DNA from 4 places in the Serratia sp. GW822-FHT06E05 genome. Region 3 is predicted to be linked to each of the others. Evidence: predicted binding sites of a transcription regulator. Region 3 holds the regulator's gene; each other region holds the start of a gene.
What was found. Region 3 encodes PurR, which represses purine synthesis genes. Its sites were predicted from a motif close to CANGCAAACGTTTGCNTG; they were not measured.

Region 1 (3,117 bases), on a different contig from region 3:
TCTTCACAAAGCCCTGACGATACGGCTTGTCCAGGATACGGGCGATTTCCAACGCGATATCACAGGAGGTTTCCGGGATAGGGATCACCACGTCGATGTCCAAGTCTTCCCATTCGCGGGCAATTTTCTCACCCAGCTTCTGCCCCATGCGTACGCGGGCGCTGTAGACCGAAATCTTGTCCATAAAGGAGTCTGGACGGGCGAAGTAAACGTATTCGAACAGGCACGGGTTGGTTTTTGGGTTCTCTGCACACTGACGAGTGAACAGTTGGCCCTTGTCGGTGATGTACACCGCTTCCCCCGGTGCCACATCGCGCAGGAACTCGAAGCCCAGCGTATCCAACGCCACGCTCTCGGAAGCCACCATATACTCGTTGCGGCCGTCTTCAAGCGTGCGTTTGCCAATCACCAGCGGGCGGATGCCGTTAGGGTCACGGAACGCCAGCAGGCCATGGCCGATGATCATCGCGACGCAGGCGTAAGCGCCGCGCAGCTGCTGATGCATGGCGGCAACGGCGGTGAATACGTTGTCGGACTCCAGCGGATAGTGTTGGAAACGGTCCAGCTCGCTGGCCAGTACGTTCAGCAAAATCTCGGAATCGGAGGTGGTGTTGACATGGCGGCGACCGCTTTCAAACAGCGTTTGACGCAGTTCATGGGCGTTGGTCAGGTTGCCGTTGTGTGCCAGCGTAATGCCGAACGGTGAGTTTACATAGAAAGGTTGAGCCTCTGAGGCACTGGAGCTGCCAGCCGTCGGGTAGCGCACATGGCCAATACCCATGTTGCCCTGCAAGCGCTGCATATGGCGTGCCTCGAACACATCCTTCACCAGACCGTTTGCCTTACGCAGACGGAACCCGTTATGGGCATCGATGGTGACGATGCCTGCGGCATCCTGGCCACGGTGCTGTAGCACCGTCAACGCATCATAAATCGACTGGTTTACCGGCATAAAACCGGCGATACCGACAATACCGCACATGTTGTCTTTTCCTCATCAGCGCTACCGCCCCGGTAAATGGGTCGGTAAGAAACTCGACGTGCTCTGCAGGTAGTCAAAGAACCACCTGATGATGTAACTGAACTGGGGAATAAGCTGCGACTGTTTCCAGTCTGCGCTTTGTGAAAAGCCGGTAAAGGTATCCAGGAAAAACAGTATCGCCGAAACGATTAACACGCCGCGCAGTGCGCCGAAACAGACGCCCAGCACCCGGTCGGTGCCTGATAACCCGGTTTTCTCTACCAGTGAGCTAATCACATAGTTAACAATAGCTCCTACGATCAGGGTCGCGATAAACAAGATGGCAATCGCGATGCCGTTTCGCACCAGTTCATCTTCAAAACGAGTGAAGTAGACCGCAAGGTAAGAGTAGAAATGGCTGGCAACAAAAAACGCACATCCCCATGTCACAAGTGACAATGCTTCGCGAACAAACCCTCGGATCAGGCTAACCAGAGCCGAAAATCCAATCACCGCTATAATGACGTAATCAATCCAGACCATGAACTATTCCAATGATGAATCGCCCCTGCATCCAATTCGCGGCGAATTCTAACAGAAAAAGAAAACGTTTGCGTAGGGGTTTTCCTACCACGTTACAAATAAAAAGCGGCGATAAAAAAATTCCCAATCGCCGCGCCTACATAGGCCATTTCAGCTACGAAAGGCACAGTTTTTTTAATGATTATACCGTCATCTTTCGGTTCCGGGGCACAGCATGCTGTGCCCCCTGCGGTTAACGTACGCCGTACGGCTTCACCTGACCGCTCAAGCCGCTGATAGAATTCAGCGCGGGCAGAGAAGACTGCAGTTTCTGTTTCGAGGCGTCTGGCCCGACATAAATCCGGGTGATCTGCCCCTGTACCGGCGTTGACGGCACGGTAAAGGCACGATAGCCGGACAGCCTCAGCGACGCCACCACCTCATTGACCTTGGCGGCGTTCTTCAGCGCCCCGAGCTGCACCACATATGCCTGCCCTGCCGGCGCTTTCTCTTCCGCCGGTTTCTGCACGGGTGCAGGTTCAGGCTTCGGTGTCGGCGTAGGCTCCGGTTTCGGCTCTGGCTTAGGTTCAGGTTTCACCACCGGCTTCACTTCCACCGGTTTCGGCTGCTGTACCGGTTTCGATTTCACTTCCACCGGCTTGGTCTCAACCGGTTTCGGTTTCGGCTGCTGTACCGGTCGGGTTTCAACCGGCGGCGGCGTAACCTGGGTCGGTTGCTGAGCTGGCTGGCGGATGGCCTGTTGCGTCGCCGCTTCATTGGCAGCCTGCTGCTCCACCATCGCGCCCGCGCCTTCCGGCGGTTGGGCCGGCAGCGTCTGGCTTACCGGCGGCACCACGTCGTTTTCTTCCACATCACCGGCCTTCGGCACCAAAGGGATGGCGGCGAACTCGTCCTCATAATGTTTCTTTTTACCGTCCAGCAGCCCTGGCAGGATAATCACCCCCAGCGCAACCAAAATGACGGTACCGACCAATCGGTTTTGAAATTTACTTGCCACTCACACTCCCCGCATCTCGTCTAACGCCGCCATTACCTGTGCAACGGTGTGGAACGATCCACAGACGATCACAATATCCTGAATATCAGCGTCCTGCATAGCCTGACGCCAGGCAGTTTCGACATCGGCGAACTGCCGCGGTTCCGTCAAATGTTGCGCCAACTGCTCGGCGCTGGCACCGCGCGGCCCTTCCAGCGGCGCACAATACCACTCATCGGCCTGCTCACTCAGACAGGCCAGCGTACCGGCGATGTCTTTGTCCGACAGCATGCCCACCACCGCGCGCACTTTACCGCCATTGCGCGGCAGCGTCGCCAGACGCCCGGCCAGATAACCGGCTGCGTGCGGGTTATGCGCGACATCGAGGATCAACATCGGATCGCGGCGCACAATCTGGAAGCGCCCAGGCAACGTCGCCTGCTGCAGACCGGCGAAGATCGCACGTTCATCGATTTCCAGCGCAGAAAAATGCAGCGCCGCCAACGCCGTCGCGGCATTCGCCAGCGGCACATTTGGCATCGGCAAGTCGGTCAGCAAGGTGCCACCGCCCTCCCACTGCCAGCGTTCGCCCTGTTCGCTGAAGGTCCAGGCGTCGCCGCGACGATACAGCTGCGCC
Region 2 (3,117 bases), on a different contig from region 3:
ATTGTGCGCAATACCGGAGCGCGCGGTGTCCAGGCCGATTTTTTTCATCGCCACGTCGAAGCGACGACGGTCTTCTGCTTTGTCGATCGCGTCAGCGGTAGCGCCAATCATGGTCACGCCGAACTCGGCCAGCACGCCCTGACGTTCCAGCTCCAGCGCGCAGTTCAGTGCGGTCTGGCCGCCCATGGTCGGCAGCACGGCATCCGGACGCTCTTTTTCGATGATTTTACGCACCACTTCCCAGTGGATTGGCTCGATGTAGGTCGCATCCGCCATTTCCGGGTCGGTCATGATGGTGGCCGGGTTGGAGTTGACCAGAATAACGCGGTAACCCTCTTCGCGCAGCGCTTTACACGCCTGGGCACCCGAGTAGTCGAACTCACACGCCTGGCCGATAACAATCGGGCCAGCGCCGAGGATCAGGATGCTTTTTATGTCTGTACGTTTTGGCATTTTTTACTGCTCCTGATTATTTGGCGTTAGAACGGTAAGTCTCAATCAGTTCGATAAAGTGATCGAACAGCGGCGCGGCGTCGTGTGGGCCCGGGCTGGCTTCAGGGTGGCCCTGGAAGCTGAACGCTGCTTTATCGGTGCGGTGAATGCCCTGCACCGTGTGGTCAAACAAGGATTTGTGCGTGACGCGCAGTTCGGCCGGCAGGTTGTTTTCGTCTACCGCAAAACCATGGTTCTGCGCGGTGATCATGACGCAGTCGTTATCCAGATCTTTTACCGGGTGGTTGCCGCCGTGGTGGCCAAGCTTCATCTTCACGGTTTTTGCACCGCTGGCCAGAGCCAGCAACTGATGGCCGAGGCAGATGCCAAACACCGGGATATCGGTTGTCAGGAACTGCTTGATGGCGGCGATGGCGTAATCGCATGGCTCCGGGTCACCCGGGCCGTTGGACAGGAAAATACCGTCCGGATCCATCTTCAAGACTTCATCCGCCGGGGTCTGTGCCGGCACCACCGTCAGGCGGCAGCCGCGATCCACCAGCATACGCAGAATGTTGCGCTTGGCGCCGTAGTCATAGGCCACCACGTGGAACGGCAGCTCAGAGGCCGGTTTGGCTTCCGGCAGGTCGCCTTCAAGCGTCCAACTGCCCTGCTGCCAGCTGTAGGCTTCCTGGGTGGTAACTTCTTTCGCCAGATCCATGCCTTTCAGGCCCGGGAAGGCTTTGGCCTTCGCTAACGCCAAGGCGGCATCCGGCGTGTCGGCGGCGATGATGCAGCCGTTCTGTGCCCCTTTCTCGCGCAGCAGGCGGGTCAGCTTGCGGGTATCGATATCGGCAATCGCCACGATGTTGTGACGCTTCAGGTAGTCAGACAGGCCTTCTTCGTTGCGATAGTTGCTGGCAATCAGTGGGAGGTCGCGAATGACGAGGCCTTGGGCGTGTACAGCGGAGGATTCTTCGTCGGAAGCATTGGTGCCGACATTGCCGATATGAGGATAAGTAAGAGTAACGATCTGGCGGGAGTAGGAAGGATCAGTGAGGATTTCTTGATAACCGGTCATCGACGTATTGAAGACCACTTCCCCCACTGCCGTACCCTCTGCCCCGATGGCCCGACCGTGGAATTGGGTTCCGTCTTCGAGAACCAATAGCGCTGACTTAATCAAAACACCCTCCAAGGAATAATCAATCACAATATTTGCATATTAATTCAGATATCACGATCTAAATCAATGCAAAAACCGCCCTCAAGGTCAATTTTTGGCAAATTGGGCGCATTTTAATGATGAGTGCTCCGCTTGTCTACCCAAAGCGCCATTTTTTCTCTTATTTTTGCACTTCTCGGCGTTTAATGGGGTCAGTAGCCATAAAAACACGTCTAAACTCGGGTGAGTAAACGGTTGCGAGCTCTAAAGACAGAAAATCACAATTCCCTGGGCACTTTTCCAGGCAGGAGATACGTTGGGAGGGGAAAAATCATCATAAATTAAAAGTTAATTACAAAAAATAGCAACCAAACAATAAAAACAACCTCAAACACAAATTTATCATGTTAAAAAAAAGGACAATAAAATTATTGCCCGTTAATCATAGCACTATGATTAATACAGCCACATCACGATGGCATACAAATCAATTATAACTGGTCCAAACCGAGCACATCACGCATATCAAACAGACCTTTATCATGGCCTTTAAGCCATATCGCAGCCTTAACCGCACCACTGGCAAAAGTCATGCGGCTGGAGGCCTTATGGGTGATTTCTACCCGCTCACCGATGTCGGCGAACATGGCGGTGTGTTCACCGACGATATCGCCAGCGCGAATAGTGGCAAAGCCAATGCTCTTCGGATCGCGTTCACCGGTATAACCTTCACGCGCATACACCGCGCACTCTTTCAGATCGCGCCCCAATGCGCCGGCAATCGCCTCGCCCATCGCCAAAGCCGTCCCCGAAGGAGCGTCTACCTTATGACGATGATGCGCTTCAACAATCTCAATATCGGTATAGTCGCCCATCACCTGCGCAGCTTTTTCCAGCAGCTTTAACACCAGGTTCACGCCCACGCTGAAGTTGGCGGCGAAGACGATGCCAATCTGCCCAGCCGCGGCACGGATGGCTTCTTTACCCACATCATCGAAACCGGTGGTGCCAATCACCACGGCTTTTTTGTGCTCGACGCAGAAAGCCAGGTACGCCAGGGTGCTTTCCGGACGGGTGAAGTCGATCAGGATATCGAAATCGTCGGCCACTTTTTCCAGGCTGTCGCTGACGGTTATGCCCAGCGCACCAATGCCCGCCAGTTCACCGGCGTCGGTCCCAATCAGGCTTGAACCTGGGCGCGATACTGCCGCCCCCAAAACCACGCCCTGCGCCTGATGTACCGCCTGGATCAATTGGCGGCCCATACGGCCGCCGGAACCCGCAATCGCAATGCGGATGGGTGAATCAGTCATACTTGCTCTCTTGTTGATTGATTTCATTACCCTAAATAATTGGAGCTGTATCAAGGCGGCAAGCGAGCTTATCCCAATGAGCTTACTTCAGTAAGTGATTCGGGTAAGTGAGCGCAGTCAACACAGATACAGCTTCAAGTATGACGGGTATATCGGTTCAGGGTAACTGCCTCGTCCTATCATCGCCAGAGGATTCATTTCATAATT
Region 3 (3,117 bases):
GCATTAATAACCGCGGCGTGGCAGACCATGTTGGCGTTTATCTGGGCAACGGCAAATTTATTCAGTCACCGCGTACCGGTGAAGAAATTCGGATCAGCCAACTCGACAATGACTACTGGCAAAACCATTACATCGGCGCCCGCCGTGTAGTAACACCGAAAACCATTCGATAATTTCTTTGGCGGCTGGCTTGCCCAGCCGCTCTCCCCTGACTGATTTTCCTGCTGTCCCTAAAGCACCCAATCCTTTAGCCCGCCCCCACTGTATTTCAGCGCGAAAATTGCTAAGCTAAATACCCACAATAAAAACAGGTCAATTTAAAGTCCGTTGCTTTAGCGGCGAGTTGACACTGTACAAGGAGGAAGCAATGTCGTTTGAACTGCCCGCACTACCTTATGAAAAAAATGCCCTCGAACCGCACATTTCGGCAGAAACCCTGGAATACCACTACGGCAAGCATCACAACGCCTATGTGGTCAACCTGAACAATTTGCTGAAAGGCAGCGAGTTTGAAGGATTATCCCTTGAGGCAATCATCAAGGCTTCCAGCGGCGGCATCTTCAACAATGCGGCCCAGGTATGGAATCACACCTTCTATTGGCACTGCCTGTCACCTCAGGGCGGTGGAGAGCCTCAGGGCAAATTGGCTGCCGCGATCAACCAGGCTTTTGGTTCTTTCACCGCCTTCCGGGAACTATTCAGCGACGCCGCGGTGAAAAACTTTGGCGCAGGCTGGACCTGGTTAGTGAAAAAGCCGGATGGCTCGCTGGCGATTGTTAATACGTCGAATGCGGCCACGCCGTTGACAGGTGAAGACAAACCGTTACTGACCGTCGACGTTTGGGAACACGCCTACTACATCGATTATCGCAACGCACGACCGGCCTACCTGGAAAACTTCTGGGCGCTGGTTAACTGGGCATTTGTGGAGGAAAATCTGGCGTAACGCGGGGAAAATACAACCAGGCGTAGCGAACTGCGCCTGGTTGACTGAAGAGTATCAGTTCAATGCTGCGGTGAAGCTAAAAGCGATAATCACAGCCAGCGCACCCAGGGTGGTGAACAGTGACATTTTCAAATCGGTATCCATTACAACTCCTTTTCAGATTGGGTTTCCCAAGGGTAAAAGGCACACAATTAATGTGTTAAACCATTTTCCCACAGTTGGCCGATAAAATCTTGTTATCATTTCCCAGTTTATAATACCGATTACCTCTTCCCCTTTTGCTCAATATGGGACAAAATTCGCAGTTCACAACTGTGTACCGGCAAAATGCCCCTCCTGACCAAGCGCTGACGACTTCAACACACTAAAAACTCAGTTTTCGCTTCTTTGGAGAAGGATCTACGCAGGCAAACGATTAACATCACACTTACATACTGCAACATGTGAGTTCAGGAGTCATTCTTTACATGGCAACGATTAAAGATGTGGCCAAACGCGCTGGCGTTTCCACCACCACCGTTTCGCACGTCATCAATAAGACTCGTTTCGTCGCCGAAGAAACAAAAGCGGCCGTTGGCGCCGCGATCAAAGAGCTGCACTATTCACCCAGCGCCGTGGCGCGCAGCCTCAAGGTCAATCACACCAAATCTATTGGTCTGCTGGCCACATCGAGCGAAGCACCTTACTTTGCCGAAGTGATCGAGGCGGTGGAAAACAGCTGCTACAGCAAAGGCTATACGCTGATCCTGTGCAACTCACATAACAATCTGGACAAACAACGCGCCTATCTGGCGATGTTGGCGCAAAAGCGCGTCGATGGCCTGTTAGTCATGTGTTCGGAATACCCGGACCAACTGCTCGGCATGCTGGAAGATTATCGCAATATCCCGATGGTCGTCATGGATTGGGGCGCCGCACGCGGTGACTTTACCGACACCATTATCGATAACGCCTTTGAAGGCGGCTATCTGGCCGGGCGTTACCTGATTGAACGCGGCCACCGCGATATCGGGGCCATTCCGGGTCAACTGGCGCGTAATACCGGTGGCGGACGCCATCAGGGTTTTTTAAAAGCCATGGAAGAAGCCAATATCGACGTGCGTGAAGAGTGGATTGTTCAGGGCGACTTTGAGCCGGAATCTGGTTACAAGGCCATGCATCAGATACTGTCGCAGAAACAACGTCCTACCGCAGTCTTCTGCGGTGGCGATATCATGGCCATGGGTGCGATCTGCGCCGCCGATGAACTTGGCCTGCGCGTACCACAAGACATATCGGTGATTGGCTACGATAACGTGCGAAACGCCCGCTACTTTACCCCGGCACTGACCACCATTCATCAGCCCAAAGAGCGTTTGGGCGAGATGGCCTTCACCATGCTGCTGGATCGCATCATCAGCAAGCGTGAAGAGTCGCAGGTGATTGAGGTTCATCCCAAGCTGGTTGAGCGCCGTTCGGTCGCTGACGGTCCGTTCATCGATTATCGCCGCTAATTATCTGCGCCGGAAACTCTCACGGTTTCCGGCGTCATTCTTCGCTTAGCCACTCCTGATTCAAGGTTTCACTGTCTCCCAGATAATCCAGCAACCAGGCCATAGCCGGTGACGGCGTATTTTGCTGCCAGGTCAGGCAACAAGGACTGGCGGGAAATGGCTGTTGCAACTGTAGCGCCACCAACTCCCCGCGCTGCACCAAAGGCAATACCTGATGCGCGGGCATCATACCAACGCACAACCCGGCACACAGGCAGTCCACCGCAGAAGCCCAGTCCGGCACCACCAGGCGGCGCTGGTTGTCCAACGTCCAGGTCACGCGCTTGGGCAGGTTGCGCGAGGTATCTTCCAGGCACAGCGACGGAAAAGGCCGAAGTTGATCGTCGTTCAACAGCCCCTCTATCGCGGCCAGCGGGTGATGCGGACTGGCCACGCACAACCAACGCATATCTCCCATATCGCGAAAGGCGAAACCGCCGCCCACCGGCACCGCCCTTGTGGCGCCGATCGCCATATCGGCACGACCGTCCACCAGCGCATCCCATACGCCATTAAACACCTCCGGCTGAACCAGCAATTCGACGTCGGGGAAATGGCGGTAAAAATCCAGCACCAATTGGCGACTGCGTTGGGGTTTAACGATGATATCCACCGCTATTTTCAATTGGCCCCGCCAGC
Region 4 (3,117 bases), 460 kb from region 3:
GCCACGAGCCAAGAGTCTTCACAAGAACGGCCGGTGGGGATCAACACGCCGCCGAACCCCAGTCGATCGGCCGCTTGGGCAATTTGCTGCAAATAGCCGTAATCAACGCTGCGCGCGCCTTCGGTGCTGCCGAGATAGTGGCCGTCGCCATGGGTTGGTAAAAACCAGAATACGTTCAGGCTCATCGTCTATTCTCCAAAATTATTGTGCGCTCGGGCGCCAGATGCGTTGCGAGATATCGACCTTCACGGGCACCAGACGGTTGGCGTAAAACAGATCGGCGGTTTGCTGCTGGGCGGCAATGGTGCGTGCGTCCAGCGGTTTGATGGCGGTCGGTGGACGGTGATCCAAATAAGACGAGATCACTTTTTCCGGCAGCCCCATGGCGTTCGCCAGCAGCGTGACGCTTTGCGCCCGGTCGCTTTGAGTCAGCGCATCCGCTTTGGTCAACTCATCGAGCACCTGCTGAATAAACGGCCCGTTAGCTTCGGTATAAGTGCGCACCGCCAGATAGAAGGAGCCGGTTTGATTCAAATCGGTGCCGTCACCCAGCACCCGCACGCCACCCTGCAACAAGGCTGCGGAATAGTACGGGTCCCAGATGGTCCAGGCATCGACGTTGCCCTGCTGGAATGCGGCGCGGGCATCTGCCGGCGTCAGGTAAACCGGTTGGATATCGGTGAATTTCAGTCCGGCTTTTTGCAGCGAACGCAGCAGCAGGTTGTGGGAACTGGAGCCTTTCTGGAAGGCGACCTTGTGGCCTTTCAAATCAGCGACGGTTTTGATCGGGCTATTTTCCGGCACCAGGATCACTTCCGCCTTGGGTTTAGGTGGCTCTACGCCGACATACAGCAGATCCGCCCCGGCGGCCTGGGCAAAGATCGGCGGAATATCGCCGGTGCTGCCCAGATCGATACTGCCGACGTTCAACGCCTCAAGCATCTGCGGGCCGGCGGGGAATTCGATCCAACTGATTTTGGTAGTGGGGAAACGCTGTTCCAGCAGGCGGTGGGATTTTGCCAATACCAGACTGACCGATCCTTTTTGATAACCAATACGAAACTGCGCCGGATCCTGTGCGCTGGCGGAATTGATCCACGCCAGTGAGATGATGCCGGCCAAAGCGCCAGTGCCAAGCCAACGGCCAAGTGATGAAAGTCGCGTCATTCTCTTTCCTTATATAGAGCGTGCTGTCAGGCGGTTTGACGTGCAAACAGAGACGGGGAGAGTTTTACCTGGGGCGGTTTACGGCGACCGAGTGCCAGGTAGAAGCTTTCCAGGGCTTCTTCCAACCGCGATGCCAGCCCGTCGGACAGCGTGATATCTTCACCGCTCAACGCCACCTGGCTATCGTCGGCGAACACCCCGTGCAGCACTTCCTGAGCTTTCAATGCCGCCAACACCGGCTTAAGGGCATAGTCCACTGCCAACATATGACCAATAGAACCGCCGGTGGCCAGGGGTAACACCACCTTATGGTCAAGCGCTCGCTCCGGCAGCAGATCCAGCAGGGTTTTCAGCGCACCGGAAAACGAGGCCTTATACACCGGCGTAGAGACCAACAGGCCGTCGGCCAAAGCCAGTTGCTCGGTAAAGGCTTTTATCGCCGGGCTATTGAAATTGGCGTACAGCAAGTCTTCTGCATCAAAGTCGTGCAGGGTGTAGGAGATCACTTCTACGCCTTGCTGCTGCAACCAATTTTTACTCAAGGAAAGCAGGGCCGCTGAACGTGATGGGATGCGAGGGCTGCCGGACAGTGATATAACGCGCATTACCACTCCTTATAACTAAAAGTTAGGTTTAATTAAAAAATCGTCGAGAAGTGTTTTAAACCTATCAGCAAAGGGGCGGGTTACTTAAATCTCATTTTTTGATTTTGATATGCGTAAATGCGGATTGGCGGGGCATTGGCTCCCCGTAAGGGGAAACGATTGCGTTAAAAACGCTTTTTTTGCTTTTAATCAATTCCAATTGGCCAAGGGATACCGGATAATACGCCCCCGGTTTGCAACCGGGAAATCAGGAGAGTACATGTACTACCCCCTCATCAGAAAAGCGTTGTTCCAGCTCGATCCCGAGCGTGCGCATGAATTGACTTTTCATCAGCTCCGCCGCGTCACCGGCACCCCGTTAGAATTTGTTATTCGCCAGTCTGTGCCGACCAAGCCAGTAAGCTGTATGGGGCTCTCTTTTAAAAATCCTTTGGGTTTGGCCGCCGGCCTGGATAAAGACGGCGAGTGCATCGACGCATTCGGTGCCATGGGCTTTGGCTTTGTCGAAGTTGGCACCGTGACGCCACGCCCGCAGTCGGGCAATGACAAACCGCGTCTGTTCCGCATCGTGGAAGCGGAAGGCCTGATCAACCGAATGGGCTTTAATAACCAGGGCGTGGATAATCTGGTTGAAAACGTTAAGAAATCCCATTTCGGCGGTATTCTGGGGATTAATATCGGTAAGAATAAAGATACCCCGGTCGAGCAAGGAAAAGACGATTATCTGATCTGTATGGATAAAGTTTATCCGTATGCCGGTTATATCGCGATTAACATTTCGTCACCCAATACGCCGGGGTTACGATCCTTACAGTACGGCGAAGCGTTAGACGATCTTTTGGCCGCCATTAAAAATAAGCAGCAGGAATTGCATGCGCGCCATCACAAATATGTGCCGGTGGCGGTAAAGATCGCGCCGGATCTTTCAGAAGAAGAATTGATCCAAATAGCCGACAGTTTGGTGCGCCATAATATTGATGGTGTGATCGCGACCAATACCACGCTGGATCGTAAATTGATCCAGGGGCTGAATTATTGCGAGCAAATGGGGGGCCTGAGTGGTCGTCCGCTGCAGGCGAGCAGCACCGAAGTGATTCGTCGTTTGTCGCTAGAGCTGCAAGGGCGTTTACCGATTATCGGCGTTGGCGGAATTGATTCCCTGATGGCCGCACGGGAAAAAATGGCGGCCGGTGCTTCGCTGGTACAAATTTATTCCGGATTTATCTTCAAAGGTCCGCGCCTGATTAAAGATATCGTTAACTACATCTAATATTTTTCCTTTCATTTTCAGCCGGGGGTTTATTTCTTCCCCCGGCTCGTCTATATTTTGTCCACTAGCATAAAT

Region 1: a site for PurR is predicted at 1,562-1,579, ahead of cvpA (colicin V production protein). Genes of this name have one in related genera too.
Region 2: a site for PurR is predicted at 1,842-1,859, ahead of carA (glutamine-hydrolyzing carbamoyl-phosphate synthase small subunit). Genes of this name have one in related genera too.
Region 4: a site for PurR is predicted at 1,921-1,938, ahead of pyrD (quinone-dependent dihydroorotate dehydrogenase). Genes of this name have one in related genera too.

Annotation. Positions count from the first base shown of each region.
Region 1 covers NZ_JBXALM010000006.1:92,818-95,934, reverse strand. The annotation lists gene purF (amidophosphoribosyltransferase) at 1-982, opposite strand, end outside; gene cvpA (colicin V production protein) at 1,004-1,504, opposite strand; gene dedD (cell division protein DedD) at 1,737-2,501, opposite strand; gene folC (bifunctional tetrahydrofolate synthase/dihydrofolate synthase) at 2,502-3,117, opposite strand, start outside.
Region 2 covers NZ_JBXALM010000008.1:70,996-74,112, reverse strand. The annotation lists gene carB (carbamoyl-phosphate synthase large subunit) at 1-453, opposite strand, end outside; gene carA (glutamine-hydrolyzing carbamoyl-phosphate synthase small subunit) at 470-1,618, opposite strand; gene dapB (4-hydroxy-tetrahydrodipicolinate reductase) at 2,089-2,910, opposite strand.
Region 3 covers NZ_JBXALM010000001.1:589,754-592,870, forward strand. The annotation lists gene AC1RKC_RS02645 (C40 family peptidase) at 1-173, shown strand, start outside; gene sodB (superoxide dismutase [Fe]) at 368-946, shown strand; gene cydH (cytochrome bd-I oxidase subunit CydH) at 1,001-1,090, opposite strand; gene purR (HTH-type transcriptional repressor PurR) at 1,414-2,439, shown strand; gene punR (DNA-binding transcriptional activator PunR) at 2,474-3,117, opposite strand, start outside.
Region 4 covers NZ_JBXALM010000001.1:1,054,127-1,057,243, reverse strand. The annotation lists gene ssuD (FMNH2-dependent alkanesulfonate monooxygenase) at 1-185, opposite strand, end outside; gene AC1RKC_RS05080 (sulfonate ABC transporter substrate-binding protein) at 202-1,167, opposite strand; gene ssuE (NADPH-dependent FMN reductase) at 1,194-1,772, opposite strand; gene pyrD (quinone-dependent dihydroorotate dehydrogenase) at 2,032-3,042, shown strand.